Linked DNA regions of Pseudorhizobium banfieldiae. The protein of the gene in region 2 interacts with the protein of the main gene of each other region in a pairwise test. Links are inferred from orthologs where the notes say so. Each region holds a gene or a part of one and is shown on either strand. Other genes may lie near its edges. The genes, in order: def and NT26_RS18105.

Evidence for each region.
Region 1: the proteins of NT26_RS18105 (region 2) and def interact in binary tests that used the Escherichia coli proteins (3 or more experiments, as listed by UniProt). The link is inferred for Pseudorhizobium banfieldiae from one-to-one orthologs.

What each region holds. Positions count from the first base shown.
Region 1 is NZ_FO082820.1:40,802-43,866, reverse strand. The notes cover bases 211-2,955. They hold def (peptide deformylase), read right to left. Parts: upstream 1,967-2,955; coding sequence 1,454-1,966; downstream 211-1,453. Other genes in these bases: NT26_RS00195 (DNA recombination protein RmuC), read left to right, coding at 2,091-2,955; fmt (methionyl-tRNA formyltransferase), read right to left, coding at 455-1,390; truA (tRNA pseudouridine(38-40) synthase TruA), read right to left, coding at 211-455. In the rest of the region: more of truA, read right to left, coding at 1-210; more of NT26_RS00195, read left to right, coding at 2,956-3,065. UniProt on the Escherichia coli protein: Removes the formyl group from the N-terminal Met of newly synthesized proteins. Requires at least a dipeptide for an efficient rate of reaction. N-terminal L-methionine is a prerequisite for activity but the enzyme has broad specificity at other positions.
Region 2 is NZ_FO082820.1:3,737,713-3,740,834, forward strand. What follows is about bases 1-2,802. They hold NT26_RS18105 (aspartate-semialdehyde dehydrogenase), read left to right. Parts: upstream 1-785; coding sequence 786-1,820; downstream 1,821-2,802. Other genes in these bases: leuB (3-isopropylmalate dehydrogenase), read left to right, coding at 1-414; NT26_RS18110 (lytic murein transglycosylase), read left to right, coding at 2,019-2,789; NT26_RS18115 (carbonic anhydrase), read right to left, coding at 2,800-2,802. Outside these bases: more of NT26_RS18115, read right to left, coding at 2,803-3,122.

The DNA.
Region 1 (3,065 bases), 3.7 Mb from region 2 along the record:
CCGACCAGCATCTGGGCGGCGGCATGCATGGAATCGTGATCGAGAGGCTTGGGCACCCACCAGGCGCGGTTGGCTTCAAGTGCCAATGGGGCCGGGCGATTGATGATGCGGTAGAGATAGTGCCGCCTGACCGCCGAGAAGCGGGCGTCGAAGCTCTCGTCCACCGCCGCGACGTCGATGACGGCAACCTTTTCGCCTGCCATGCCGAGATGCGCATTCAAGGCGTTGCGAAGCGTGTAGGGCTTCCAGTCGCGCGTCAGGTCGGCGTGGATCACCTGGCCTATCGCGTGCACGCCCGAATCCGTCCGTCCGGCACCGCGGATGGACACTGACTCGCCGGTCAGAGACAGGATGCCGTTCTGGAGTGCAGCCTGAACCGAATGGCCGTTCTCCTGCATCTGCCAGCCGACATAGGTCGTTCCGTCATATTCCACGGTCATGCGGAAACGCGGCATCAGCCAAGCCTCGTGCCGGCGGGAAGCGACGTTCCGCGCAGGAAGTCTGCCGCCGCCAGCGGCTTTCCGCCGGCCTTCTGCAGCCGCGTCAGTCGGATTGCGCCGCTACCGCAGGCAATGCCGAGCCTCTCGTCAAGAACCATACCAGCAGCCCCCTGCCCGTCGGCAAGCTCCGAGGAGAGGACCTTGATGCGCTCGGGACGGCCATTGATCTCGACCTCGAACCATGCCCCCGGAAAGGGGGAAAGACCCCGAATGTGGTTGTGCACCTCGGTCGCCGGTCGAGAGAAGTCGATGCGCGTCTCGTTCTTGTCGATCTTGGAGGCATAGAGAATGCCCTCTTCCGGCTGCGACTTCAGCGGCAGGTCGCCCTCTTCCAGTCGCTGCATCGCCTCCACCATGGCGCGGGCGCCGACCAGCATCAACTGATCGTGGAGTTTGCCAGCCGTGGTGTTGTCGCCGATCTCCACCTCGCGGGTGAGCGCAACTGGGCCGGTGTCCAGCCCCTTCTCCATCTTCATGACCATCATGCCCGTCTTCCTGTCGCCGGCCATGATCGCGCGCTGGATCGGTGCGGCGCCGCGCCAGCGCGGCAGCAGAGAGGCGTGGCCGTTGTAGCATCCAAGCCGCGTGCCGTTCAGAATCGGCTCGGGCAGCAGCAAGCCGTAGGCAACCACCACAGCGACATCGGCCCTGAAGCTGCGGAACTGCTCGCAGTCAGCCTCATCCTTGAAGTTCAAAGGTGTAAGGACCGGGATACCCAGAAGCTCTGCCGCCTGGTGGACGGGGGACTTCTGCAGGTCCAGTCCACGGCGTCCACCGGGACGCGGCGGCTGGCTGTAGACCGCGACGATGTCGTGGCCGGCGTCCTTCAGCGCGCGGAGCGTCGGAACCGAAAACTCTGGTGTTCCCATGAAGATGATGCGTAGCGCCATGCTGCCTGCGCTCCTTGCCGGCGGCTGCCGCCACCATGTTCGTTGACCACGCGTGGCCCGCTTTTACGCGCGGGCGCGGGCAGCCTTGGTGAACTTCTTGATCACCATCTCCCTCTTGAGGCGCGAGATGTGATCGATGAAGAGGACGCCGTTCAGGTGATCGATCTCGTGCTGAAGGCAGGTCGCCAGAAGGCCATCAGCCTGGAGGGTCTGCTGCTTTCCCTCGCGATCGATATAGTCCACGGTCACCGCAGCCGGTCGCTCCACTTCCGCATAATAGTCAGGAATGGAAAGACACCCCTCCTCGTAGACCGAGCGCTCATCGGAGGACGCAACGATCTGCGGGTTGATGAACAGCTGGGGAGCCTTGTCCTCGTCCTCCTTTGAGACGTCGATCACCAGCAGGCGGCGGGGCACACCGATCTGGATCGCCGCCAGCCCGATACCCGGCGCGTCATACATCGTCTCCAGCATGTCGTCGGCGAGACGCGTGATTTCGGAATCGACCTGCTCCACCGGCTTGGAAACCTGGCGCAGGATCGGGTCGGGAAGGATGATGAGGGGCTTGATGGTCATGGCCTCCCATAGCGCATCTTTTTGCCGGATGGAACAGGATTGCCGCTGACCAGCGGCAACAGCAGAAGGAAGCATGTTCACGATTTGATCTTTCCGCGCAAATGATTTCTGCTAGTGTGTCGGCATGAACAGCCTCACCCCGATCCTCCAGGATCTTGCAGCCGATTCCTCCAGCGCCGTCTGGCTCCTCGCAGTTTTCTTCGCAGCACTCTGCCTAACAGCCGTCGGCCTTGCTCTGGGTTCGCGCCGCAGGAGTGCAGAGCAGGCACGACAGGCCGCCCAGTCGGAGGCCCGCCTCGCAGAGCTGATGCGGGCACAGGCGGAGATGCAGGGGCGGCTTGTGACCATGGCAGAGACGCTCTCCCAGAAGCAGGCGGAACTCAATCATGCGGTGAACCAGCGACTGGACGGCATGACCCACCGGCTGGGGAGCACGATCACCGAACAAACGAAATCGACGCATGAAAACCTTCGCCTGCTGCAGGAACGGCTCGCGGTTATCGACGCGGCACAGAGCAATATCCAGACCCTGGCAAAGGATGTGGTCGGATTGCAAGCGATCCTGTCGAACAAGCAGACGCGCGGCGCCTTCGGGCAAGGGCGGATGGAAGCAATCATCGCGGACGGATTGCCGATGGGCGCCTACGAATTCCAGGCCACGCTTTCCAACGGCAAGCGGCCTGACTGTCTCGTGCGAATGCCGAATGGCGCTTCACCGCTGGTGATCGACGCGAAGTTCCCGCTGGAGGCGTGGAATGCGTTTCGCGACACGGCGGCGCCCGAGGCGCGCAAGGCAGCTGCCGTACAGTTCCGTCGTGACCTCGAGGTCCATGTCCGGGATATTGCCGAAAAGTACCTGATCAGCGGCGAGACACAGGACATGGCCTTCCTGTTCGTACCGTCGGAATCCATCTTTGCGGAGATCCACGAACATTTCGACGCCGTGGTGCAGAAGGCCCAGCGGCTGAAGGTGGTGATCGTCTCACCCTCGCTGCTGATGCTGTCTATCCAGGTCATACAGGCGGTTCTCAAGGATCAGAGGATGCGCGAGCAGGCGCACCTGATACAGGGCGAAGTGGCACTCCTGATGGAAGATCTT
Region 2 (3,122 bases):
CGGGCGCCTAAGCAGTTCGACGTCATCGTCACCGACAACCTCTTCGGCGACATGCTGTCCGACGTGGCCGCCATGCTTACCGGCTCGCTTGGCATGCTGCCCTCCGCCTCCCTTGGTGCTCCCGACGCCAAGACCGGCAAGCGCAAGGCGCTCTACGAACCTGTCCATGGCTCCGCACCGGACATTGCCGGCAAGGGCATCGCCAACCCGATCGCCATGATCGCCTCCTTCGCCATGTGCCTGCGCTATTCCTTCAACCTGGTCGCAGAAGCCGACCGACTGGAGAAGGCGATCGCCAATGTCCTCGACCAGGGCATCCGCACCGGCGACATCATGGCCGACGGTTGCCGACAGGTCGGGACGTCCGAGATGGGCGATGCCATCCTCAAGGAATTCTCCGGCCTTTCTGCCTGAAAAGATCTCAGTGGCGCTTCAAACGGAGCGCCACTGATTTGAGGACTCCGGCTTCCGACACAGGCACGGCCTCAACAGCGGTCGGCGCTTGACTCCACATCAGAATCTTCTAAACACCACGTCGAACGGGAAAGCATCCTATGAACCGCCGCGAGTATCACATCGCTGCAGACCTCCAGCCGGCACATGGTGCTGGGCTGCATTCATGCTTTTCCGCCTCCAGCAAAACCACGGCCAAAACGACGACGAAAACCGTCTGACGTCTCTGGCCCGCCGCTCTCTCCCCGGTTAGGCCGGGGACAAGGAAACCCGCGATCCGTCGCGGCTTCCCCCTCAACGGATCGAGGAGAGGCAGAAAGAGAGCAAAAATCATGGGTTTCAAGATTGCAGTCGTCGGTGCTACCGGCAATGTCGGGCGCGAGATGCTCAACATCTTGTCGGAGCGGGGCTTCCCGGCTGACGAAGTGGTGGCGCTTGCCTCCGCCCGGTCGCAAGGCACGGAGGTCTCCTTTGGAGACAAGGTTCTGAAGGTCCAGAACCTCGAAAACTACGACTTCTCCGATACCGATCTCTGCCTGATGTCGGCGGGCGGCGAGATCTCGAAGAAGTGGTCTCCGAAGATCGGCGCGCAGGGCTGCGTCGTCATCGACAACTCATCGGCTTGGCGCTATGACGCCGAAGTTCCGCTGATCGTTCCTGAAGTGAATGCGGATGCTGTCGAGGGCTTCCGCAAGAAGAACATCATCGCCAACCCCAACTGCTCGACCGCCCAGCTCGTCGTTGCGCTGAAGCCGCTTCACGACGTCGCAAAGATCAAGCGCGTCGTCGTGTCGACCTATCAGTCCGTTTCCGGTGCCGGCAAGGAAGGGATGGATGAGCTCTTCACCCAGACCCGCGCCGTCTTCGTCGCAGACCCGGTCGAGTCGAAGAAGTTCACAAAGCGCATCGCTTTCAACGTCATCCCCCATATCGATAGCTTCATGGAAGACGGCTACACGAAGGAAGAGTGGAAGGTGCTGGCCGAAACGAAGAAGATGCTCGATCCGAAGATCAAGGTGACCTGCACCGCCGTCCGGGTTCCCGTCTTCATCGGTCACTCCGAATCGGTCAACATCGAGTTTGAAAACGAGATCACCGCCGACCAGGCACGAGATATCCTGCGCGAGGCGCCGGGCTGCCTCGTCGTCGACAAGCACGAAAACGGCGGCTACGTCACCCCTGTCGAATGCGCCGGCGAAGACGCGACCTACATCTCGCGCATCCGCGAGGACGCGACCGTAGAGAACGGGCTGAACATGTGGGTCGTCTCGGACAACCTGCGCAAGGGCGCGGCGTTGAATGCCGTGCAGATTGCAGAACTTCTCATCAACCGCGGCCTGATCAAGCCGCGCAAGCTCGCGGCCTGAAGAGAATGACAGCACTACCGGCGCAGATCGCGCCGGTAGCCAGCTTCGACCTTCACGAAGAATTTTAGTGAGGACGAGTTGAAGCGGGCGGCAAGAGTCCCATAAAGCTCCACTCAATGGAAATAGGGCAACCAGCCCCTCGGAACCGGATCAACCATGCTCAACACCTTGCGTCTCGCCACTTTTGCGACTGCCTTCATGTCCCTGGCCATGCCTGTTGCGGCAGCTCAGTGCGGCAACGACAGTTCCGGCTTCTCGAACTGGGTCCAGGCGTTCAAGCCTCAGGCGGTCGCCAATGGCATAAGCCCGCAGGTCGTGGAAACGGCGTTCTCGAACATTTCCTACAACCGCGAGACCATTAGAGCCGACCGAGGCCAGAAGAGCTTCAAGCTCTCCTTCGAGCAATTCATGGAGAAGCGCGGCGGCGCAACGATCATTGCGCGCGGCAAGAAGATGAAAGCTGGCAATGGCCAGCTCTTCGCCGCGATCGAGCGCCGCTATGGAGTACCGGCCGGGCCGCTCCTCGCGATCTGGGGAATGGAAACGGGCTTCGGCAACTTCTTGGGCAACCAGCACACACTATCGGCTGTCGCCACGCTCGCCTACGACTGCCGCCGCTCCGCCTACTTCACCGAGCAGCTCTACGCTGCGCTCACGCTTGTGCAAAGGGGAGACCTGAGCCCTGCCGCGAAGGGTGCCGCCCATGGCGAGATCGGGCAGACGCAGTTCCTTCCGGTCAACGTCGTGCGCTATGGCGTGGATGGCGACCGTGACGGGCATGTCGACCTGGTGGGTTCACGCGCCGATGCGCTCGCCTCCACGGCCAACTTCCTCGTCGGCCATGGTTGGCGACCCGGCGCCGGTTATCAGCCGGGTGAACCGAACTATGTGGCGATCCAAGGCTGGAACGCAGCAACCGTCTATCAGCGGGCGATCGCCCATATAGGCGCGGCAATCGACGGCCAATAGACGTCATCCCTCAAGCGGCAGGTTCGGAATCTTCCAGCGGCGCAGCCGATCGATCGCTTGGCCGGCCGAAATCTCCGGTCTTTGCGTCCATGATCCAGAGTTCGCCGGTCGAGATATCGAACCACGCGCCGTGAAGAAGCACCTTCCCCTGCTCTTCCAGTGCACGGACATAGGGAAAAGTCCGAAGGTTGCTGATGGAATTGCGGATCGACACCCGCTCCAGTGCCGTCTGACGTTCGCTCGCGGTCATCAGGTCATTGCTCTGGATCTGATCCGCAGCGGGGCGAACCAGCCCCATCCATTTTCCGATGAAGTCGCCGGGCGACAGCGGCT